DNA from 3 places in the Ruegeria sp. BHSA163 genome. Region 2 is predicted to be linked to each of the others. Evidence: riboswitches for the same ligand, from Rfam matches in the RefSeq annotation. Region 2 holds a riboswitch; each other region holds the start of a gene.
The links. Region 2 has a riboswitch for thiamine pyrophosphate ahead of AC2FNV_RS17690 (ABC transporter substrate-binding protein). Riboswitches for the same ligand answer to the same signal wherever they lie in the genome.
Positions count from the first base shown of each region.

Region 1: linked by a shared signal. The riboswitch ahead of thiD (bifunctional hydroxymethylpyrimidine kinase/phosphomethylpyrimidine kinase) and the one ahead of AC2FNV_RS17690 (ABC transporter substrate-binding protein) in region 2 are both predicted to bind thiamine pyrophosphate.
Region 3: linked by a shared signal. The riboswitch ahead of thiB (thiamine ABC transporter substrate binding subunit) and the one ahead of AC2FNV_RS17690 (ABC transporter substrate-binding protein) in region 2 are both predicted to bind thiamine pyrophosphate.

Region 1 covers NZ_JBXWSJ010000028.1:206-8,198, reverse strand. Annotated here, with positions in the region: gene dnaK (molecular chaperone DnaK) at 1-1,890, shown strand, start outside; gene dnaJ (molecular chaperone DnaJ) at 1,965-3,113, shown strand; TPP riboswitch at 3,320-3,426, shown strand; gene thiD (bifunctional hydroxymethylpyrimidine kinase/phosphomethylpyrimidine kinase) at 3,469-4,272, shown strand; gene AC2FNV_RS13885 (hypothetical protein) at 4,269-4,391, shown strand; gene AC2FNV_RS13880 (ABC transporter permease) at 4,388-5,122, shown strand; gene radC (RadC family protein) at 5,158-5,913, shown strand; gene AC2FNV_RS13870 (phosphate ABC transporter substrate-binding/OmpA family protein) at 5,917-7,473, opposite strand; partial or broken gene AC2FNV_RS13865 (hypothetical protein) at 7,498-7,993, opposite strand, start outside.
Region 2 covers NZ_JBXWSJ010000043.1:29,149-37,141, forward strand. Annotated here, with positions in the region: gene AC2FNV_RS17660 (ABC transporter substrate-binding protein) at 1-411, shown strand, start outside; gene AC2FNV_RS17665 (carbohydrate ABC transporter permease) at 520-1,386, shown strand; gene AC2FNV_RS17670 (carbohydrate ABC transporter permease) at 1,399-2,229, shown strand; gene AC2FNV_RS17675 (ABC transporter ATP-binding protein) at 2,242-3,246, shown strand; gene AC2FNV_RS17680 (L-iditol 2-dehydrogenase) at 3,243-4,016, shown strand; gene AC2FNV_RS17685 (mannitol dehydrogenase family protein) at 4,016-5,509, shown strand; TPP riboswitch at 5,698-5,797, shown strand; gene AC2FNV_RS17690 (ABC transporter substrate-binding protein) at 6,007-6,942, shown strand; gene nrtS (nitrate/nitrite transporter NrtS) at 7,146-7,373, opposite strand; partial or broken gene AC2FNV_RS17700 (aldehyde dehydrogenase family protein) at 7,497-7,993, opposite strand, start outside.
Region 3 covers NZ_JBXWSJ010000029.1:48,615-56,607, forward strand. Annotated here, with positions in the region: gene AC2FNV_RS14390 (cytochrome-c peroxidase) at 1-228, opposite strand, end outside; gene AC2FNV_RS14395 (aldose epimerase family protein) at 225-1,178, opposite strand; gene xylB (xylulokinase) at 1,175-2,632, opposite strand; TPP riboswitch at 2,965-3,070, shown strand; gene thiB (thiamine ABC transporter substrate binding subunit) at 3,103-4,083, shown strand; gene AC2FNV_RS14410 (thiamine/thiamine pyrophosphate ABC transporter permease ThiP) at 4,059-5,606, shown strand; gene AC2FNV_RS14415 (thiamine ABC transporter ATP-binding protein) at 5,593-6,285, shown strand; gene AC2FNV_RS14420 (alanine/glycine:cation symporter family protein) at 6,507-7,940, shown strand; gene AC2FNV_RS14425 (glutaminase) at 7,924-7,993, shown strand, end outside.

The DNA of each region.
Region 1 (7,993 bases), on a different contig from region 2:
ATCGACCTCGGAACCACGAACTCGTGTGTTGCCATCATGGACGGCTCGCAGCCGAAGGTCATCGAAAATGCCGAAGGGGCGCGGACCACGCCCTCGATCGTCGCGTTTACCGAAGATGAGCGACTGGTCGGTCAGCCTGCAAAGCGACAGGCGGTCACCAACCCCGACAATACGATCTTTGGCGTAAAGCGCCTGATCGGACGTCGTGTGGATGATGCAGAAGTAGAAAAAGATAAGAAGATGGTCCCGTATGCCATCGTCGATGGTGGCAACGGCGACGCGTGGGTCGAAGCCCGCGGCGAAAAATACTCCCCAAGCCAGATTTCGGCCTTCACTCTGGGTAAAATGAAGGAAACCGCCGAAAGCTATTTGGGTGAGGAGGTCACACAAGCCGTAATCACCGTTCCGGCATACTTCAACGATGCTCAACGTCAGGCTACAAAAGATGCTGGTAAAATTGCCGGTCTTGAAGTTCTGCGGATCATCAACGAACCGACAGCGGCTGCACTTGCCTATGGTCTGGACAAAGAAGAAACTCAAACCATTGCGGTTTACGACCTTGGCGGTGGTACTTTTGACGTGACCATTCTGGAAATCGACGACGGCCTGTTCGAGGTCAAATCGACCAATGGTGACACCTTCCTGGGTGGCGAAGACTTTGACATGCGCATCGTCAACTACCTGGCGGATGAGTTCAAAAAGGAACACGGTGTCGATCTGTCCGCCGACAAGATGGCACTGCAGCGTCTGAAAGAGGCTGCTGAAAAAGCCAAAATCGAACTTTCGTCAACCTCGCAGACCGAAATCAACCAGCCATTTATTTCGATGGGTTCGAACGGTCAGCCGCTGCACATGGTTATGAAGTTGACCCGTGCAAAGCTGGAATCCTTGGTTTCTGACCTGATCAAAAAGTCGATGAAACCCTGTCAGGCCGCTCTGAAAGACGCTGGTCTGTCTGCAGGCGATGTGGACGAAGTTGTTCTTGTCGGCGGCATGACCCGTATGCCGAAAGTGATTGAAGAGGTTACCAAATTCTTCGGTAAAGAACCCCACAAAGGCGTGAATCCGGACGAAGTGGTTGCCATGGGCGCCGCAATTCAGGCCGGTGTTCTGCAGGGCGATGTCAAAGACGTGGTTCTGCTGGACGTTACTCCGCTGTCGCTGGGCATCGAAACGCTTGGTGGTGTGTTCACCCGGCTCATTGACCGTAACACGACGATCCCAACGAAAAAGTCCCAGGTCTTTTCTACGGCCGAAGACAACCAAAACGCCGTAACGATCCGAGTGTTCCAAGGTGAACGTGAAATGGCGACTGACAACAAAATATTGGGTCAGTTCAACCTGGAAGACATCCCGCCCGCACCGCGAGGCATGCCTCAGATCGAAGTTACCTTTGACATCGACGCCAACGGTATTGTTTCGGTTTCAGCCAAGGACAAAGGTACCGGCAAGGAACAAAAGATCACCATCCAGGCCTCTGGCGGATTGTCCGATGAAGATATCGAAAAGATGGTCAAGGACGCCGAAGAGAATGCCGAAGCTGACAAGGAACGCCGTGAACTGGTAGACGCCAAAAACCAGGCGGAAAGCCTCATCCACTCGACTGAGAAGTCAATGGAAGAGCATTCCGACAAAGTCGACCCGACCACGATCGAAGCCATTGAACTGGCAATCGCTGCACTGAAGGATGAGTTGGAAACCGAAAATGCCGACAAGATCAAGTCGGGCATCCAAAACGTCACCGAAGCTGCTATGAAGCTCGGCGAAGCTATCTATAAGGCTCAGTCCGAAGAGGCTGATGATGAACCGGCGGCTGCGGACGCTGCTCCGGGCGAAGATGACATCGTCGATGCCGAGTTCGAAGATCTGGACGACGACAAGCGTAACTAACGGAAAGCCGGGCCAATTCGGGCCGGTCCGGTTGCCGGGCCGGCCCGATTACGTTGAGGCAGAAGGACATGCTGATGTCAAAACGCGACTATTACGAAGTGCTCGGTGTGTCCAAGGGCGCTTCGGCGGATGAGATCAAAAAGGGCTTTCGTAGAAAAGCCAAGGAACTTCACCCGGACCGCAACAAGGACAACCCCGACGCAGAAGCGCAGTTTAAAGAGGCTAACGAGGCCTATGATATTCTGCGCGATGCCGACAAAAAGGCAGCCTACGACCGTTTCGGTCATGCCGCGTTTGAAAACGGTATGGGAGGCGGAGGCCGCCCCGGCGGTGGGTTCGGCGGTCAGGGAGATTTTTCAAGCGCGTTTTCGGACGTGTTTGATGATCTGTTCGGCGACTTCATGGGCGGTCAAAGGGGCGGCGGCGGTCGTCGTGCCGCGCGGGGTTCGGACCTACGGTATAACCTTCGGGTAACCCTTGAGGAAGCCTTTGGGGGTTTGCAGAAGACCATAAACGTGCCGACGGCAGTTGCCTGTTCGTCTTGTGAAGGTACCGGCGCGGAGGGTGGCGTTGAGCCCACGACCTGCCCGACGTGCTCTGGCATGGGAAAAGTCCGGGCGCAACAGGGTTTCTTTACGGTGGAGCGTACGTGTCCAACCTGTTCGGGGCTGGGCCAGATCATTAAGAACCCGTGTAAGTCGTGCCAAGGTGCTGGTCGCGTCGAAAAAGAACGCGCGTTGTCGGTCAACATTCCCGCAGGTGTTGAAACAGGTACACGCATTCGTCTTGCAGGCGAGGGCGAGGCTGGAATGCGCGGCGGACCTCCGGGTGACTTGTATATATTTGTCGAGGTCTCTGATCATAAACTTTTCGAACGCGACAGCGTGAATCTCTATTGCCGTGTTCCGGTCAGCATGGCTAAGGCGGCGCTGGGCGGCTCGATCGAAGTTCCGACCATCGACGGTGGGCGTGGGCGCGTTCAGATACCAGCAGGCAGCCAATCTGGTCGCCAGATGCGCCTGCGCGGAAAGGGCATGCCGGCCCTGCGCGGCGGCGGCGTTGGCGATATGTTCATCGAGTTAGCGGTGGAAACTCCGGTCAACCTGACAAGCCGCCAAAAGGAAATTCTGAAAGAGTTTGAAGATTTGGGCGAAGACAATCACCCGGAATCTAAAAGCTTCTTTTCGTCTGTAAAGTCATTCTGGGACGGAATGAAAGGCTGAGTCCAACTTGACTCGGCTTTGCCGACACTTCTCATATTTTTAGACCAGATCAATGGGGACAACTAGTTTTGATCTGGTCTCACTGTCTCTGTGGTGGTTGGCGCTATCTGTGAAATGAATCAAGTTCATTTACTCTATTTTTTCCAAATTTGACGATAGAATTTCGTATTTGCGCTTGAACTCAGACTCACCACCTGAGAATGTCCCTCCAACCGTTGGGGTGCCCTGATTGGAGGGCTGAGAGGCGTTGCTGCGTCAACCCATCGAACCTGATCCGGGCAATACCGGCGTAGGGAACGGTCTATTATGCACAGACGTTTTCTAAGTTCGCTTTGCCTTTTATTGGAGCAAAGGCATGGCGTACGTAGCTTTGGCAATAGCTGGATCCGACAGCGGCGGGGGCGCGGGCATTCAGGCGGACCTAAAAGCCATGTCCGCGCTTGGCGTTTTTGGCGCCAGCGTAATCACTGCGGTAACCGCTCAAAACACACAGACCGTCAAGGCTGTTCACGGTATCCCGCAGGACGTAATTGCAGCACAAATCGAAGCAGTTCTGTCCGATCTTGATGTCGGCGCGATCAAGGTGGGAATGCTTGCAACGCGCGAGATAATCCAGACCGTGGCGATTGGCCTTCAGGGTTACGAAGGTCCACTGGTACTTGATCCAGTCATGATAGCAAAGTCCGGAGATGTTCTGTTGCGGCAAGATGCAGTTCGGACGCTACGCGAAACACTGTTGCCGCGCGCAACGGTTTTGACACCCAACTTGCCCGAGGCCGCCCTATTGCTCGATGCCCCTTTGGCGGAATCACCGAAGGAAATGGCAGAACAGGGGTTGGCTTTGTGCGAGTTCGGCGCGGGTGCAGTCCTGATGAAGGGCGGCCACGCAATCGGGGAAACTTGCCACGATCTATTGATTGACTGCAAAGGTATAGTTGGTGAATTCAAGGCCCGACGAAGGAAGACGAAGAATACTCATGGTACGGGATGTACCCTGTCATCTTCCGTTGCTGCAGGGTTGGCAAGTGGGCTTGATTTGAAGCTGGCCACCGCAACTGCACATGCCTACTTGCAGGGCGCGATCGCGCATGCGGACGATTTGAAAATCGGTTCTGGCCACGGTCCAGTTCATCACTTCCATAAGGTTTGGGCGACGTGAGCAAGTGGTCGGTAATTGGTGCCGGAGTGGCGGGCTTGCCGCCGCGCAACGTTGATGATCTTTCAACGCTGGAAGTTCAAGGAGCATTGCTGCGCCCGCTACGGAAGGATGCGGCTTGAAATATCTTTCCGGGTTTTTCGCCGTTCTATTCGGGCTTGCGGTTTGGCAGGCCCTTGTAGAACTGACTGGGCTGCCCAATTTTATCTTGCCGGGTCCGGTACGGGTCGCCGATACTTGGTGGCAGAACCGCTGGCTGATCGCCGAGCACGCATGGGTAACAGCGGTCGAGGTTGTTGTCGCTCTGTTCTGCGGTACCGCCCTTGGCGTCGCCACCGCGCTTCAACTTGCCAGTTCGCGTATTGCCCGGATGTTGGTTCAGCCCGTACTGGTCTTTAGTCAATCTCTGCCGGTTTTTGTTCTTGCCCCTCTGCTGACCCTTTGGCTGGGTTACGGACTTTGGTCCAAAGTGGCGATGGCGGTTCTTATCATTTACTTTCCAATTACTTCGTCATTCTTCGACGGGTTAATGAGGACTCCGTCCGGTTACCTTGATCTGGCTCGCGTTATGCAAATTGGCCCCAAGGCGGTGCTTTGGCACATCCGAATTCCTGCAGCTTTACCTTCGCTGGCCACGGGGCTGCGTCTGGCGGCAATTTATGCCCCGATTGGGGCAGTTATTGGCGAATGGGTTGGGTCGGCACAGGGTTTGGGCTATCTGATGCTGCTTGCAAACGGTCGCGCCAAGACCGACCTGATGTTCGCAGCGATGCTTACACTTGGTGTATTTTCGATCACCTTGCATTTGATCGCTCACCACGCGACGGCTCGACTGATAGGCGAAAGCCGTTAACCTTTCAGAAACTGATTCTGCCGCAAATTTCAAACATGACACAGGACGCCTTTGCTGAAGCACCGACGCTATTTGAAATTGACGAAGCCCCGGTACAGCCGCTGCCTTCTGGTAAGTTGCCATCTTACATCAAGGATCACCGCAAAAGGCTGCGCGAACGGTTCATGTCAGGCGGTTCGGCGGCTATGCCGGACTATGAATTGCTGGAACTTGTACTGTTCCGTTCGATTCCACGGCAGGACGTTAAGCCGTTGGCGCGGGTTTTGATGGACACTTTCGGTGACTTCAACCGTGTTTTAACGGCACCAGTAGAACGGTTGCGAAAGGTGAAAGGCGTAGGCGACACGGTGATCACCGACCTGAAAATACTCGAGGCTTGCGCGCATCGAATGGCGCGCGCGCGCGTTATTCAGAGGCATGTGATTTCCGGATGGGACGCCTTGCTAGACTATTGCCACACAACGATGGCCCATCGAGAGACAGAACAATTTCGCGTCTTCTTTTTGGACCGAAAAAATGTCCTGATCGCTGATGAGGAACAAGCAAAGGGCACAGTTGACCACGTACCGGTTTATCCGCGCGAGGTTGCCAAACGCGCGCTCGAGCTAAACGCCTCAGCATTGATTCTGGTTCATAACCATCCGTCAGGTGATCCGACGCCGTCGCAATCTGATATCGAAATGACAAACCGAATTCAGGACGCATGCTTGGCGCTAGGTCTTACACTGCATGATCATTTGATAATCGGAAAATCGACTGAGCTGAGTTTTCGGGCCAAAGGATATTTGTAAGGTCTATTGGATCCAGATTTCGACCCTGCGATTGATCTTTTTCCCCCATTCGGTGTCGTCACAGGCCATAGGCATTGCTTCGCCGAACCCTACGGTGGTTAGTTCGGTACTGTCTGGAATTGCTGTTTCAACCGCAGCCAGAACAGCATTTCTAACGGTGTTTGCCCTGAGTTTCGCTATTTGTGCATTCGAAGAAGCTGGTCCCTCGCCGTCGCTGAAACCAACAAAAGTCAGTTTGCGTGCATCGAACACGCCTCCCTCAAGAGCCTGCGCCAGTTGTAATATGTTAGATCGGGATTGAGCATCCGGGCGCGAGGATCCGGTCTCAAATCGAAATGAAAGAGTCAGCCTGGACATTGGGCGTAAGACTTCAATCATGCGTTGCAGTTCATCAAGACCAACTTCGGCTCCGCCAGAAGCAATCGAATTTGCAAGGCGATCGCCCTGCAGCCCTATGCGTATTGTTTCTGGTTCCTGATCGACCAGCCCTGCTTTGCGGATCACGACTTGGGCCGCAGGAGTTTGCGTATAAGCTAAAAACTGTCGGGCAATTCGAGGCAGGCGATATTGCGGAAGATACAAGAACATAGGCGCGGTCAGTGGGTAATCTTCGGTCTTCACCGATTTTCGTGTGGCGGTAATTTCATGCCCGCATCCTCCTGACAGTGCCAGGGCGCGTGCATCCCCGATTTCCGCAAGACTGCCGATCGCGATAGAAAATGGGTCATTGACGACGGTTTGGGTCAACTTACGAATTTGAGTGTGCCTAATGACATCATCGGAAAGAGTTGTTTTTGACGGGAATAGCAACTGATCGTCAACGGCTTGTGCAAGTCCCGAACCATTTGGAGGTAAGTGCAAAGAAATCGGAGCGTCTGGCCCCCCTAACTCTGACCAGTTCGCAATATCGCCAGCAAAAACGCGCACCAGATCTGATAGCGAAATATTTTGCACGGGATTGTCTGAGGAAACCATTGGCACAATGGCGTCCAGCGCCAAAACGCGTGACCGTACTGGATGGGAAAGATCACCCAGGCCAGCTACCTTGGCCGCATCCATCTCAGATTGTCGAACCTCTCGCTGAGCAAGAACAACATCTGCCTTGTTGTTGACGAGGTCTTCAAATCCGCCGCCTGTATCTGTTGAGCGGATAAAAAATTTGGCCAACGCCGCCTTGCGATCGGATTGAAACAGACTATAAATAGTTTCCCGACCGTCTACTTCTTGGCGGCTGACGGTCAGGTTTTCTCGTTGTGCAAAGCCCTTTAACAATGCTGGCAAAAGTGCTTCTGCCATTACGGATGAACCGGAGAACCGAATTTCAGCTACGTAGTCGATCAAATTTGGACACGCTGGGCCATCACAGGTCACGCCAGAGCCATCGATCGTCAGTTCGCCAAACTGGGTTTCCAATCGATAGAACTCACCGTCGTAACCTAAAAGAGTTCCGACTACTTCGACCTTGCCGTCATGCGAAGTCAAAGTGATGTCCTGAGCGAGTGTGCTGGTTGCGGCGAATACGCCGGTCAGCGCAATAATCGCCGCACGAAAAATTGCCATTTTTGCCCGTTGACCTGACTGCCCTTACTTTGCGGCGATTGTCAGGTCTTGAAGCAGATTATTCAACACCAGAAAGTCCTCTGAAGTTGAACAGTCAGGCAGTGTCACTGTTAGGTCTCGGGATCGCAGGCGCCGGTCGCCCCGAAGCTCCAGCGTCTGCACGTTCAACGCGCTACCGCAATTGGATTCGGTTACTTCTGCTTCCAGACTCAGTGCTATTTCGCCTGTCGGCGTTTCGGGTCCGTTGGGGTAAGAATAAATCTGGGCCTGGCGCGTCCCTGAATTTTCAGGTTGACCCAAATGAATTACCGAACCCGTACCATTGGATTCCGAACTTGCCCAAACGTGGCCGTCGTCCCCATAACTTGCGCCAAACTCCAGCGCGTGTAGTTGTAGTTCGGTCTCGCCTTGCCACTGCAAAGCCACACGTTCAAATGCCTCAATATCGGGAACATGCGTCGTTGCCACTGTACCTTTGTCATCCCCAAAAGAGATCAGGAAAATCGCATATTCAGAGAGA
Region 2 (7,993 bases):
TGGGCGTGGGCGCTTGCCATCCCGGCGGGTACTCAGCAAGAGGATGCAGCCAAGCAATTCATAGAATGGGCAACGTCGAAGGATTACATCGAGTTAGTGGCCGAGAACGAAGGCTGGGCCAACGTACCTCCGGGCGCTCGGACATCTTTGTATGAAAACGACAATTACAAGGATATTCCCTTTGCGCAGATGACGCTAAAGTCAATCCTTGCCGCTGACCCGCAGAATTGCTGCGCGCAGCCGACGCCGTACACTGGCATCCAGTTCGTGGCGATCCCAGAATTTGCAGGCATCGCCACACAGGTGAGTCAGGAGTTCTCGGCGGTCTATGCGGGCCAGCAAACGGTAGATGAAGCTCTTGCTAAAGCGCAGGCCTTTACAGCTGAAGAGATGGAAGCCGCAGGTTACTAAGGCACACTCCCAAAGCGGGTGGGCAGGGGACTGCCCCCCGCGGCCTTCTTTCACAAATTGAATTTTTCTCGCAGGCTGCAATTGGCTTGAACAGAGAGGTTTTGCGTCATGGCTACTCAACATTCCCGATCCGTTGCACGCCTGATGATGGCACCCGCAGTGGTCCTGCTGCTTGGCTGGATGCTCGTGCCCCTGACGATGACGCTGTATTTTTCCTTCAAGAAATACCTGCCGCTGCGCGGCGGTGATTTAGGATGGGTCGGATTTGACAACTATATTCGTTTTGTCTCGTCCAGCGCATTCTGGCCTGCAGTACAAGCTACTTTGGTAATCGTCGGCGGTGTTCTTGTGATCACTGTCGTACTCGGCGTTTTGATGGCTATGCTGCTGGATCAACCGATGTGGGGGCAGGGTGTTGTTCGCATTCTGGTCATCGCCCCGTTCTTTGTAATGCCAACCGTGTCTGCGCTTGTTTGGAAGAACATGTTTATGGATCCGGTAAACGGCCTGCTTGCCCATCTATGGCGGTTCTTTGGAGCAGAGCCGATCTCTTGGCTGTCCGAAGCTTCGATGACTTCGATAGTCATGATCGTTTCTTGGCAATGGTTACCCTTTGCGACTCTGATCCTTCTAACCGCAATACAGTCTTTGGACAGCGAACAGCTTGAGGCTGCCGAGATGGACGGAGCCCCGCCGCTGAAGCGATTTTATCATATCATCTTGCCGCACCTGAGCCGCGCGATCACTATTGTGATCTTGATACAGACAATATTCCTGTTGTCGATATTTGCCGAGATTTTCGTAACCACAGGTGGTGCTTTCGGAACTCGGACGCTGACCTACCTGATTTTCCAACGTGTGCTGGAAAGTCAAAATGTGGGTCTCGGTTCAGCCGGCGGTGTTTACGCCATCATCCTTGCCAATATCGTAGCCATCTTCCTGATGCGCATCGTCGGCAAGAACCTGGACGCGTGAGGAGAGAAAATCATGGCCCGCGCAGTCACGACACGTCGCAAATCGTTTAACACCGCCCTAGCTTGGGCGGTTGGTCTGCTGATATTTTTCCCGATCCTTTGGACGATCCTGACCAGTTTCAAGACTGAGGCACAGGCAATCGCAAGCCCGCCACTGTTTCTTAACTTTAACTGGACCTTGGAAAACTATGCCATCGTGCAGGAGCGTTCAGATTACATGCGTTTCCTTTGGAACTCGGTAATAATTGCGGGTGGGTCGACCCTTTTGGGTGTTATTGTCGCAGTGCCCGCCGCATGGGCAATGGCCTTTGTGCCATCCAAACGCACCAAAGACATTCTGCTGTGGATGCTTTCGACGAAAATGTTACCAGCGGTTGGCGTGCTTTACCCGATTTACCTTCTGTTTATTCGGTTGGGTCTTTTGGACACGCGCGGCGGTCTGGTTGTTGTGTTGATGCTGATTAACCTGCCTATCATCGTTTGGATGCTTTACACCTACTTCCGCGAAATCCCCGGAGAGATTCTGGAGGCCGCGCGGATGGATGGGGCGACACTGAAGGAAGAGATCCTTCACATACTGACACCTATGGCGGTACCTGGCATAGCATCAACTGTATTGCTGAACTTCATTCTGGCTTGGAACGAGGCGTTTTGGACCCTGAACCTTACCGCCGTGGACGCGGCCCCGTTGACCGCGTTCATCGCCAGCTATTCCAGCCCAGAAGGTCTGTTCTTTGCGAAACTTAGCGCGGCATCGACCATGGCGATTGCACCAATTCTAATCCTTGGCTGGTTCAGTCAGAAACAACTTGTCCGCGGCTTGACCTTCGGCGCTGTGAAATAAGGAACGAGACAAATGGGACGCATTCAACTCAAGTCCGTGACGAAAAGCTTCGGCGACGTCGAGGTCATTCCCCCTCTGGATCTGACAATCGAAGATGGCGAGTTCACAGTTTTTGTTGGCCCTTCGGGTTGCGGCAAGTCCACCTTGTTACGCTTGATCGCAGGGTTGGAAGACATCACCTCAGGCTCGATCGAGATTGATGGATCGGATGCAACGGACGTACCGCCCGCGAAACGAGGGTTGGCGATGGTGTTCCAGTCCTATGCGCTTTATCCGCATATGACCGTGCGCAAGAACATTGCGTTTCCGTTGCGTATGGCAAAGCTGGATCAGGCTGAGATCGACCGTCGCGTCGAAGGAGCTGCAAGTGTTCTGAACCTGACCGACTATCTGGATCGCCGACCCGGGCAATTGTCTGGCGGTCAGCGCCAGAGGGTTGCAATTGGCCGAGCAATTGTCCGGGAACCCGCAGCGTTCCTTTTTGATGAACCTTTGTCGAACCTCGACGCGGCTTTACGCGTTGGTATGAGGCTGGAAATCAGCGAGCTTCACGAACGTCTTGCGACGACCATGATATATGTCACCCACGACCAGGTCGAAGCAATGACCATGGCTGACAAGATTGTTGTGCTTCAGGCAGGTGTAATCGAACAAGTCGGCAGCCCTTTGGAACTTTACCGTACGCCGCGTAACCTTTTCGTAGCGGGTTTTATTGGCTCGCCCCGGATGAACTTCATCGAAGGCGAAGAGGCCGAAAAACATGGAGCGCACACCATCGGCGTACGACCTGAACACATCGCTGTTTCCGAAAATGAAGGAACTTGGAATGGCGTAGTAGGCGTTTCCGAACATCTTGGGTCAGATACTTTCTTTCATATTCACGAAACAGGCTTGGCGGAAACTATCACTGTGAGAGCTGATGGTGAGGTCGGTTTCCGACATGGTGACCGTATCCAGCTGACGCCGCGTGCGGATGTGATTCATCGTTTCGACGCGAAAGGCTTGCGAATCGAATGAAACGGTTGGCTGGCAAAACGGCACTCATAACAGGTGCTGCCCGCGGTATTGGACTAGCCTTCGCCGAGGCCTACGCCTCAGAAGGTGCGCGTGTAGCATTGGCAGATGTCGACGTCGCACGTGCGCAGGAATCTGCGTCAGAAATAGGGTCTTCAGCAGTGGCTGTAGAAATGGACGTCCGCGAACAAAGCAGTATCGATAACGCAATTTCTGAGGTTTCTTCGCATTTTGGCCCAATTGAAATCTTAATTAACAATGCTGCGATTTTTTCAGCCGCTCCGATCACTGAAATCGAAAGACAGGATTACAATAGGGTATTTGAAATCAATGTCGCCGGAACTCTGTTCACGCTTCAGGCCGTTGCCCGGCACATGATCGAAAATGGAACCAAAGGCAGGATCATCAACATGGCTTCGCAAGCCGGACGTCGTGGTGAACCATTGGTGGCAGTGTATTGTGCCAGCAAAGCGGCTGTCATTTCGCTGACGCAGTCAGCGGGATTGAATCTAATACCGCATGGGATCAACGTGAACGCCATCGCGCCAGGGGTTGTCGACGGCGAACACTGGGATGGTGTCGATGCCTTTTTCGCAAAATATGAGGGTAAAGAACGCGGGCAAAAAAGGCGCGAAGTCGCGTCAGCGGTACCCTATGGCCGCATGGGGCGCGCTGAGGATCTGACGGGGATGGCCGTTTTCCTGGCATCTGATGAAGCTGAGTACATCGTGGCTCAAACCTACAATGTCGACGGTGGAAATTGGATGAGCTGATGAACCCAACAGCAAAGGCGAATGCACCGGTAAAATTGCGGCGCGGACGATTAAATGATTTGCCCGCGCACGTCAAAACACCGAAGTACCGGCGCGAGGATTTGAAGCCTGGCATCGTTCATATCGGCCTTGGGAATTTCCACCGTGCGCATCAGGCTTGGTATATCCACCAACTCATGCAGCAAGGCGTGGCAAAGGATTGGGCGATCATAGGGGCAGGGGTTCGAGCCTATGACGCAGCAATGCGTGAGAGGTTATTGGCGCAAGACTGTCTCACGACACTGATTGAATTGGACCCATCCGGAACATCTGCCGAAGTTATCGGCCCTATGATCGGCTATCTTCCAATCGAGTCTGACAATTCGTCGCTGATCCGGCAAATGGCCGAACCGGCCATCCGCATTGTGTCACTTACTGTGACCGAAGGCGGGTACTACCTCGACGCGAATTCTTCAGAATTCGATATTCATCACGAAGAAATACTCCGTGATGCTCAAAATCCCGACCATCCAGGCACGGCATTCGGCGCAATTGTGGCGGCACTTGCACGGCGCAGGTCGGCCGGGCTGAAACCCTTCACGGTTCTTAGTTGCGACAACCTGCAAAGCAATGGCGCGATCCTGCGAAACTGCGTTGTTGGGTTGGCAGGGCTATCTGACCCGGGATTGGCTGATTGGATTGATCGATACGGAGCTTTTCCAAATTCGATGGTGGATTGCATTGTGCCGGCCACAACGGATCAGGTGGTCGAACAAGCTATGGAACTAGGCATCAATGATCTCGCACCTGTAACGCATGAGAACTTTCGGCAATGGGTGATTGAAGACAATTTCTGTGGAGATCGACCCCCGTTTGAAAATGTTGGCGTAACAATAACGAAAAACGTTCACGCCTATGAGGTGATGAAACTGCGTATATTAAACGGCGGTCATCAGCTTCTTGCAAATGTGGGAGAGATCCTGAGTGCACCGACAATTTCATCCTGCATGCAGGATCCAGATATCTCGGAGTTCTTCCAGAAGGTTCAGGTTGAAGAAATTGTGCCTCTTGTTCAGGCTGTTCCAGGGGCTAGCCCAGTCGACTATCTTGCTTTGGTAAAGAGGCGGTTCTCCAATACTGCGATCCACGACACAACCCGCAGAGTAGCTTTTGACGGGTCTTCCCGGCATCCGGGGTTTTTGCTGCCGTCGCTGCGTGATGCTATAAACGCTGGGACGCCTATCTCTGGCTTGGCATTGTCACAAGCGCTTTGGTGCCGGATGTGCACTGGCCTTCGCGAAGATGGGACCGAGATTTCCCCGAACGATCCGATCTGGAACGAATTGAAAGGTGCCGCCCTCGCAGCGCATGAGGGAGCGCAGGCGTGGATTGGAAAAGCCAACCTTTACGGCGAAATTGGTCACGACGAGCGCTTTGCGGCTGAGTTCAAAGTTTGGTTAGACGAGATTGTTAAAAACGGTAGCCGTGCAGCGATACGTCGTTATTTGGCTTAACGGAACGGAGTGGTCCTAATTCTAACCAATTGGTGGCTGGAAAATCGGCTTTGCAACGGCGATTGTATCGGTAATGATCATCTCAATCAGTAACCATCATTGTGTGTGGGCAAACGCAAAACACGACCTTTGGGGATCATCCCGAATGAAAACTGATTGACATGTCGCGGCCAACTTCACTATTTCCCGGCTTACTGTTGGGGTGCCAAATTTCGGCTGAGACGTTTACGCGAACCCATTGAACCTGAACCGGTTAGAACCGGCGTAGGAAACAGTTTCAAGGTGGACCCCACCGCTGGTTTCCCTCGCTCGTTCTGACATAAGTCGAAGAGATTCTGGGCGTGTTGTCCATAAGATTTGCTGCAAATGATAAATTTGAAAACACCGGCAATTCTAAGTCGTCTGGCCTGTGTTTTGTCAGGGTAAAGAACGTCGGCAGATCTCCGAAATGTCCTGATGAGCTACTTTGTTAGCTTTTGTGAACAAGGAAACCAATTGTGAAACATCTGATAATGTGCGCGGCCCTCGTCCTGCCGACACCTGTGTGGGCAACTGACAAGATGACCATTCTACTTGACTGGTTTGTAAACCCTGACCACGGACCCATCATTGTCGCTCAGGAACTTGGGTATTTTCCCAATGCAGGGTTGGATATTGAAATCATTCCTCCGGCAGATCCATCAGCGCCCGCCAAGTTGGTTGCTGCAGGGAAAGCAGATTTAGCGGTCAGTTATCAACCTAATCATCACCTGCAGGTGGCAGAAGGTTTGCCTCTGGTCCGAGTAGGTACTCTGATAGCCACTCCTCTAAACTGTCTACTGGTTCTGAAAGACGGACCAGTAAAGCAAGTTTCAGACCTAAAGGGCGGCAAAATAGGATTTTCGGTTTCTGGTTTCGAAGAAGCATTGTTGACAACCATATTGAAGCGAAATGGCGTCAGCCTGGATGAGATCGAACTTGTGAATGTAAATTTCTCGCTGGGGTCGTCGGTTATGTCCGGTCAGGTCGATGCCGTAATCGGAGCCTACCGGAACTTTGAACTAAATCAGATGAAAATAGAAGGCGTCGAAGGGAGGTGTTTTTACGTAGAGGAAGAGGGAGTGCCGACCTACGATGAATTGATTTATGTGGCGAACGCTGATCGAATGGATTCAGATTTGGTTCGTCGGTTTTTGGGTGCTACCCAATTGGCCACTCAGTTCATTGTCAACGACCCGATCGAAAGTTGGAGCGTCTTCAAAAACTACGCTGCGGAGTTGAATGACGATTTGAACGCAAAGGCTTGGATCGACACGTTGCCAAGGTTTGCTCTACGTCCTGAGGCCCTGGACGAAGGTCGCTATGAACGGTTCGAAGCGTTCCTCTCGGATATTGGGCTGGTTGAGGGTACTAGACCCGTCTCGAAATTGGCGGTTGATTTAGGAGAGCAATAATCAAGCGACCATTAAACATGGTAAAAACCCAGCCATCGAATTGCAATTCGATGGTTGCAGGTCACAAAGGTTGAGATTGAATTTGCTATGTGCTGACGAACGCTTTGACGTGTCATCGCGCATATTACCTTCTTCAATGTATGCCCTAGGAGATTGCGTTGAGTCAGTTGAGGATGGTTCGGGGTTCACAATTGTAGCAAATGTTATGCCGACTCGCTTTCGATGACCGCCATAACCGACGAATAAGTTGAAACGCAGTAGGGCACGCAGTAGCTGACCATTGCCTTTATTATTTCCGGACGCGTAATCGTGCCTGCGATCAATTTATCTGCATAGTTGATCAAGAAAAATACGCTGCCAATTATTAAGGCTATGCGACCTGCGCGTCGCATGACCGAAGGCTGGATTGCAAGATTCAGAAATTTGGCCATTTGTGATCTTCACCTTTGAAGCCTAAGGAAACTGCTGGCGTCTCGCTCAGTTATTGCCTTGAAAGACCACAAGCAAGGTTGAAGAAGCAACTCTAAATAACAGGGACCACCTCCGCGGGTCGTTCATCTCATCTTAAATGGATCGGGGATGGGTGCGTCAGAGGTATTTATCCAGACACTTTTAGCGCGTGTATAATCCAGAACGCTCTCCATTCCTCCCTCGCGACCCAGACCGCTTTCCCCGAACCCGCCGAAGGGTGCAATCGGCGAAACGACGCGGTAAGTGTTAACCCAAATAATGCCACTTCGTACTGCGCGGATCATGCGGTGAGCCCGGGATAGGTTGTTTGTAAAGACGCCTCCTGCCAATCCGAAATTGGTTGAATTGGCCATTGCGATGGCTTCATCTTCGGTATCGAAGGTAAGAACGCTAAGTACCGGACCAAACAATTCCTCGGTAACCGAGTCCGCATCCTTCACATTTGAACAGTCCAGTATAGTTGGCAGGTAGTATTGTTTTCCCTGATATCCTTCAGGGCGTGCTCCACCAGTTATCAGTATCGCGCCCGCAGCGATACTGCTCTCGACGACACGTTCAACTTTGTCGATTTGTGCCTTGG
Region 3 (7,993 bases), on a different contig from region 2:
GCCAAGGGATAAGCCGTCTGATGTACCTAGTTTTGGGTGATGACAGGTTGCGCAGCTAATATTTTTGTTGCCTGAAAGTATAGGGTCGAAAAAGAGTAGTTGCCCCAGCTTAACACTTGATAGGTCCGGAGTGACGAATTCCGGGGTCGGTCCTAACGACTGCGCCCGAGCGCCAGATGACATCACCAGCAAAACACCTAAAATCGAAATAAGCAATTTGTAGATCATGTCTGGCACCCGGAAATTTCCAGCGTAAGTGTCTGACGGTAAGGATTTTCTGGTGTAGATATTACAGAGGGAAAAGATGGGATATTAATTGCATTGGGATAACCCGACGGTTCAATGCACAGCCCATCTCTTGGATAAAACGGAGTTTTCAGCTTGGCTCCAGAATAGACTTGGGCTCCGGGTTGATCTGAAAAAACACTTAAGGTCACTCCTGAAGGGGCGGCCAATTCTGCAACCAAGTTATCCGGTTTTCCTTTGGTATCAAACAGGTAGTAATGGTCTAAGTCAGGTGAGGACGTTCCAATTACCGTTGGTGATGAAAAATCCAAACCCGTGCCTGCCGCATTCCAGATTTTACCAGACGGGACGCCTTCCTCGTCGAATTCAAGCAACTGATTTGAGTCGAGCATAAGTTTATGTTCGGAAATTCCCGTTGTACTGCCTAAAGAGTAGTAGTTGTGTTGAGTAATGCTAATAGGTGTTGGACGATCAGGTTGCGCGTGAAACGAGTACACTAGTTTTGGAAACTCAAGAGTTACCTGAACCTCAAATTTTACTTTGCCAGGAAAACCGTTGTCCCCATCCGGTGAGGTCAAACGAAGCCGAGCTTCGGACGGCGAAATTCGAGAGATGTCCCAATGCCGATGCGATAAACCAGCCGGCCCACCGTGCAGGGTATTTCGGCCCTCGTTTGCGTTTAGTTCAAAATGGGATGTCCCCAAAGAAAACTTGGCTCCTCCGATCCGGTTGGCGACGCGTCCAACAATTGCGCCCATGTAATTCTTGTCGGTCAAATACGCCTTTGGATCATCGTATCCAAGGATCAAAGGAATTTCGTCGTACCACCAACCTTGCGTAATTGCGCCATAGCTTAACAAGGAAACGGTCATCGGACCGTCAGTTAGCAGAGTACATTCATCGGGGTCGCGATCTTCGCTTTGCAGTCTCATCGAGCGGCCAACGGTGAAAGCGCTGAATAATACTGAGTGTAGCGATGGTACTCGGTCTCATAAGCATCGGCTAAGCCGCGTATTGGTTCGATGGTTTCCTGTTGTTCCGGAGGTGTCATGACGTCCGCAGCAGAGGAGCGGTTAGCGGCACAAACAGCTAATCGTGCCGCGCCTTTTGCTGCCCCGATTTCGCTTCCTTTAGGCAATGTCAACGGTGTGTTCAGCACCGTGGCAAGGGTTTCCAGCCAATACCGGGACCGGGCCCCTCCGCCGACAGCGAGTAAGTTGGACGGCTGTGTGCCAGTGTTCTTTAAAGCCTCAAGGCAGTCCCTCATTGCATAAGCAACACCTTCCATCACGGACTGGGTGAGGTCTGCCTGCTCGGTAGCAACATCTATTCCCAAAAACGCGCCACGAATTGCGCTGTCGTTATGAGGAGTCCGTTCGCCTGACAAATACGGCAGAAATGTTATCGAAGACGGGCCAGTTATGTTTTGGGGCAAATCGGAAGCCAGCGTGCGAACTGGTTGGCCCACATTGCGTGAAAGCCAGTTCAAGCTGTTAGTGGCAGAAAGGATAACTCCCATCTGGATCCAGCGGTTAGGCACTGCATGGCAAAAACTGTGAACTGCGGTCTCTGGTGCAGGGCTGCAGGATCCCCGGGCTACAAGCAAAACACCTGACGTACCCAAGGACAAAAATCCATCGCCTTCGTTTATGCATCCGATCCCGCACGCCGCAGCAGCATTGTCGCCCGCGCCACCAGCAACAATGACAGGTTCGGACAAACCCCATTCTTGTCGCAGTTCGGGCCGAAGCTCGCCAGAAGACTCGCTCCCTTCAAGTAAGCGAGGCATTTGATCGAGACGCATATTGCTTAGTTCGAGTGCTGTATTCGACCAAGTCCGCGCGTTAACATCCAGCCACGATGTTCCCGCGCTATCGGACATTTCACTGACATATTCCCCGGTTAGCCAAAGTCTTAAGTAATCTTTCGGTAATAGAACTTTGGCGGTTTTGGAAAAGATATCAGGCTCGTGTGACCTAACCCATTCCAGTTTTGGAGCGGTGAAGCCAGGAAAGACGATATTTCCTGAAATCTTTCGCATTTCCGGATATTGGTCGAGCTTCTTCGCCTCGTCTGCAGACCTAGTGTCATTCCAAAGGATGCAGGGTCGCAAGGCATTGCCTTCACCATCAAGCAATGTCGCCCCGTGCATATGTCCGCTAAGGCCTATTCCTTTTAGCGCGCAAAATTCCTTGTTATTGGACGAGCGAAGATTTCCGATTACTTTCTCGCAAGCGGCCACCCAGTCCAGCGGAGATTGTTCGGACCAGCCGGGTTTGGGGTTCGAAGTTGTAATGGCAGCTTCGGCTTCGCTAATTACGACACCCGCTTCGTCCATAAGAATTCCCCTGAGCCCCGACGTTCCCAAGTCCAACCCAAGATACACTTTGCGCCCCTCTTTCGATTATTATTTCAGTGGGTAAAATTATTACGTAAAGACGTCTTGTCAACAAAAGTTTCACGAGTTTGGAACCTTTACCATACCTATCCCTGACTTCAAAAACGTGGCAGGTTCTTCCGCTCCTACGTATTCGGATTCGTATGTAATGTAGTAAATTCAAGCCCCTGTTTTACCCAAACTGACTTCGGAAAATACAAGGTCGCATTTTCAACAACATTCCTCGGTCAAGATATGCGGGGACTCGTCAGTAGGTTTTGTCAGATAGGATTAGATGAAGTTGGTTTTGGTTGTATTTTCTTCCAGTTCCTCCTAATCACAGTTTTACCTCGGGGTGCGCGGTAAGCCGCGCTGAGACGTCGTTTGACGAACCCGTTGAACCTGAACCGGCTAGAACCGGCGGAGGGAAAGGTGACGGTTTCATCCATCCTTGCCCTCTCGCCGCAATGGAGGATGACATGAAGCATCTGCTAATTGCTGCGGGACTTCTGAGTGCAACAGCGGCTTTTGCCGCCGACAAACCTCAGCTGACCGTTTACACGTATGACAGTTTTGTTTCCGATTGGGGACCAGGTCCGCAAGTGGAAGCTGCGTTTGAAGAGGTTTGCGACTGCAAGTTGAACCTTGTTGGCATCGAAGACGGTGCGGCGCTTTTGTCTCGCATTCGTCTTGAGGGCGAAAACACAGACGCCGATGTCGTGCTTGGGCTTGATAACAACCTGATCACATCTGCAAAGGAAACCGGTCTTTTTGCCCCTCATTCGGTGATTGCAGAGTACAACCTCCCGATCGAGTGGTCGGACGAAGTATTTGTGCCATTCGACTGGGGTTATTTCGCGTTTATTCTTAATGCCGATGCGGTAGCCCCTGCTAACTTCCGTGAATTGGCAGATAGTGATACTAAGATCATCATCCAAGATCCTCGCTCTTCGACGCCGGGTCTGGGCCTGCTCTTGTGGGTCAAGGCAGCATATGGCGAGGAGGCATCGGAAATTTGGGCGGGCTTGGCCGACAATATCGTGACGGTTACCAAGGGGTGGTCAGAAGCTTATGGACTTTTCCTTGAAGGTGAAGCTGACATGGTCCTCAGCTACACCACATCTCCCGCTTATCATTTGATCGCTGAAGAAGACGACAGTAAGGCGGCCGCGTCCTTTGACGAAGGTCACTACATGCAGGTCGAAGTTGCCGCAAAACTGGCGAATACCGATCAGTCCGAACTTGCTGATCAATTTTTGCAGTTTATGGTGTCAGACAAATTCCAACAGATTATTCCTACGACCAACTGGATGTATCCGGCGGTAACTCCGGCCAATGGGCTGCCTAAGGGATTCGAGACTTTGATTGTCCCCCAAAAGGCGCTTTTGTTTGAGCCGGATCAGGCCGCAACCGAACGTGAACAGGCAATTTCGGAATGGCTGAGCGCGCTCAGCCAATAAGCCCTCTACCCGGTGTCGGTGCAGCCACGCTTGTTGCTGCACTGATACTGGGTACTTTGGCAGCAGTTGCCCTGCGTGCTGACTCTGGTGGGATGTTTGCGTTTTCCGACTGGGCTGCCTTGCGTTTTACGCTGACACAGGCAGTTTTGTCTTCGGTGATCAGCGCTGGCCTTGCCATCCCGACTGCACGTGCGCTGGCGCGCAGGAGGTTTTTTGGCAGGCAGGTATTGATAGCCTTGTTAGGGGCTCCGTTTATTTTGCCGGTGATTGTTGCAATACTTGGCATTCTACAAGTATTTGGAAGGGCAGGTTGGATTTCTGAGGCTTTGGGCTTCTTTGGTCTTCCGGCCATCCGTGTATACGGATTACACGGTGTGGTGTTGGCACACGTATTCTTCAACTTGCCCTTGGCGACTCGTCTTCTTCTTCAGGGATGGCAGGAAATTCCGGCTGAACAGTTTCGGCTAGCTGCGCAGCTGAACTGCAAGGGTATGGCAATGTTTCGATTGCTTGAGTGGCCGATGCTGAAGCGCGTTCTACCCAGCGTTCTGGCAGTAGTTTTCGCGATCTGCTTGACCAGCTTCGCTGTCGCGTTGACGTTAGGCGGTGGACCGCGCGCAACAACGATTGAACTCGCAATCTATCAGGCGTTTACTTACGATTTTAATTTGGGTCGCGCTGCGCTTTTGTCCACTGTCCAATTGGCATTGACGGCTGCCGCGGCATTGGTCGCGTTGCGATTTACGCGGAAAGAAGGATTTCGAACAGGGCTTGACAGGGCAATTCGTCGATGGGATGGGGGCTCCCCAGCAATCGATACGTTTTGGATCTCCGCCACTGCGGCTTTTCTGCTGTTGCCCCTGTCGTCAGTGGTGATTTCCGGCGTTGTGGGGTTATTAGAATTGCCTACTCAGGTCTTCAAGGCGGCAGTTATTTCGGTTGCAGTGGCTGTTGCCAGTACTTCCATCCTTTTGTTCCTGGCATTGCCAATGGCCGCAGCTGTGGCAGTCAGGCGGCACAGCTTTGTTGAGCTGATCGGGATTCTCGGTTTGGCGGCGTCGCCATTGGTAATCGGCACGGGTTTGTTTATTCTGATCAGACCTTTTGTGAATCCAACTGCGGTGGCGTTACCGGTCACCGCGTTGGTTAACGCAGTTATGGCCTTGCCTTTCGCGTTGCGAATTCTTGTTCCGGCAGCGCAGGAAACTGTTACTCGGTACAGTCGGCTCGCTCTCTCGCTCGACATGAAAGGCCATATTTTTTTTGCGAGTGTCTTGCTGCCTCGCATGCGGGCACAGATCGGATTTGCGGCTGGTTTGGCAATGGCACTTTCAATGGGAGATTTGGGTGTCATCGCTTTGTTCGCAGATGCACAGGTGGCAACTCTGCCTTTGCAAATCTATCGTCTGATGGGTGCCTATCAGATGCAGGCCGCGGCCGGTAGTGCGCTATTATTGCTGATGCTGTCCATGGGATCGTTTTGGATTCTAGATCGCGGAGGTCGATGGCATGTTGAGACTTGATGAATGCGTCATCGCAAACGGTGATTTCGTTCTAAGGGCAAACCTTGAAGTCGCAGATGCCTCGTGCGTAGCGATTATCGGTCCTTCCGGAGCGGGCAAATCCACCTTACTTGAAGCTATCGCCGGGTTTCGTGATGTGAAGGGTGGCAGAATATTCTGGGATGGAGAGGACCTGACAAAACGGCCTCCGGGGAAACGTCCGGTGGCCTCGTTGTTTCAAGACAACAATCTTTTTCCGCATTTAAGCGCTGAGCAGAATGTGTCGTTGGGTATTCGTCCGAACGGGCGTGTTTCTAAAGATGAACGCGCTTTGGTCGCCTCCGCGCTTGGTCGCGTCGGCTTATTGGGGATGGGCACTCGCAAACCATTTGAGTTATCAGGGGGACAACAAAGCCGTGTGGCCTTGGCGCGAGTGTTGGTTCAGCAACGAGACCTGTTGTTGCTAGATGAGCCTTTCGCCGCATTGGGTCCTGCGTTGAAGGCCGAAATGCTGGATCTTGTGGCTCAACTTATTTCGGGAACCAACAAAACATTGTTGATGATTAGCCACGACCCGCAGGATGCGCGGCGCATCACGAACAAGTCTATCTTGGTCGCGGACGGAATAGCCCATCCGCCAGAACCGACGGAACATTTGCTGAATAATCCACCGCCGAGCTTACGCGATTATCTTGGGTGAAGTCAGGTACTGTGTAGCCAGCTACTAAAAAATTTCACACAATCAGAAGAGTTCCTTCCTCTATCGACCTGATTTCAAAATCATTGGAGCGGCCTGACCTGTCCAAAGACGACTTTTGCCAGAAGCCGAGAGAGCCGGGACATTTCGAAGGCTGATTTTGAATATTCGTGAATTGCGAATAACCTGAATCAAAAATGTCAGTTTGTTTTTGAGAGCCCGGAATGGAATTTATTGTCGACGGATTAAACGGAATACTTTGGAATTATGTCCTTATCTACGGGCTGTTGGGCGCCGGGATATTTTTTACGATCCGGCTTGGCGCTCTTCAGTTTCTGCATTTCGGAGAAATGCTGCGTGTCATAACCTCGGCCCCCAGAACGGACAGGCGCGGAATAACGCCTTTTCAGGCACTGACCGTCAGCCTTGCTTCCCGCGTCGGGACAGGAAACCTCGCCGGTGTTGCAGTGGCGTTGTCGCTGGGCGGACCTGGTGCAATATTTTGGATGTGGATGGTGGCATTGGTCGGGATGGCTACGGCTTATTCTGAGAGTACCTTGGCACAGCTCTACAAAATAACGACCAAATCAGGCGATTTTCGTGGAGGGCCCGCTTTCTATATATCAAAGGGGTTGAATGCGCCTTGGGCAGGAGTGTTGTTTTCGATCTGCCTTATCCTGAGTTTTGGGCTGATTTTTGTCGCGGTCCAGTCGAACTCAATCGCAGAAGCCTTGTCCGGTGCCTTTGGCCTTGAAAAGTTATGGGTTGGAGCTGGCGTAGCCGTAATTGCTGCGATCGTGATTTTTGGGGGTATCAAGGCGATAGCTAGGGTCGCTGAAATCGTGGTGCCATTCATGGCAGGCGGTTATCTTTTGATCGCCGTTGTTGTTATGGTCTTGAACTTCTCAGAAGTGCCGGGATTGCTCTGGCTCATAGTGTCTAGCGCTCTTGGACTGCAAGAAGCAGCAGGCGGTGTAGCTGGTGGAGTGATGGCCGCAATGTTGAACGGAATCAAGCGCGGTTTGTTTTCTAACGAGGCCGGAATGGGTTCAGCACCTAACATTGCCGCTGTCGCTACGCCGTCACCGCACCATCCCTCCAGCCAGGGAATGGTTCAGGCTTTTGGCTGCTTCGTCGACACGATCCTTGTGTGTACCGCCACCGCACTGATGATCCTTTTGTCAGGTGCTTTAGCCGGTGGAGAAGCAACCGGAATGCAGTTGACGCAAAACGCTTTGGACGTCCATCTTGGACCAACCGGGACCTATTTTATTGCTGTTGCAATTATCTTTTTTGCGTTCACATCGATACTCGGCAACTATTCCTACGCAGAAAACGCGATGGTTTTCCTTGGGTTAGAGGGAAGGGTGGCAATGACGATTTTGCGGTCAGGATGTCTGGCGATGGTCGTATGGGGTTCAGTTCAAACAGTAGCAACCGTTTTCAACTTTGCAGATGCTGCGATGGGCCTGATGGCTGTAATCAATATAACCGCGATTTTGTTATTGTCTGGAACTGTCTATCGCTTGACCAAAGACTATTTCGATCAGCGTAAGTCCGGGAAAGAACCAACATTTATTCTAGAGAACTTTGACGGAAAGCCAAAGGGCATCTCGAAGAATATATGGAATGAGACCGACGATGTTTCAGCCACCTGATCCAGTGCGTTTTCAAGAAATTCTTGACGACATCGTTGATCGGATGCGCTTTG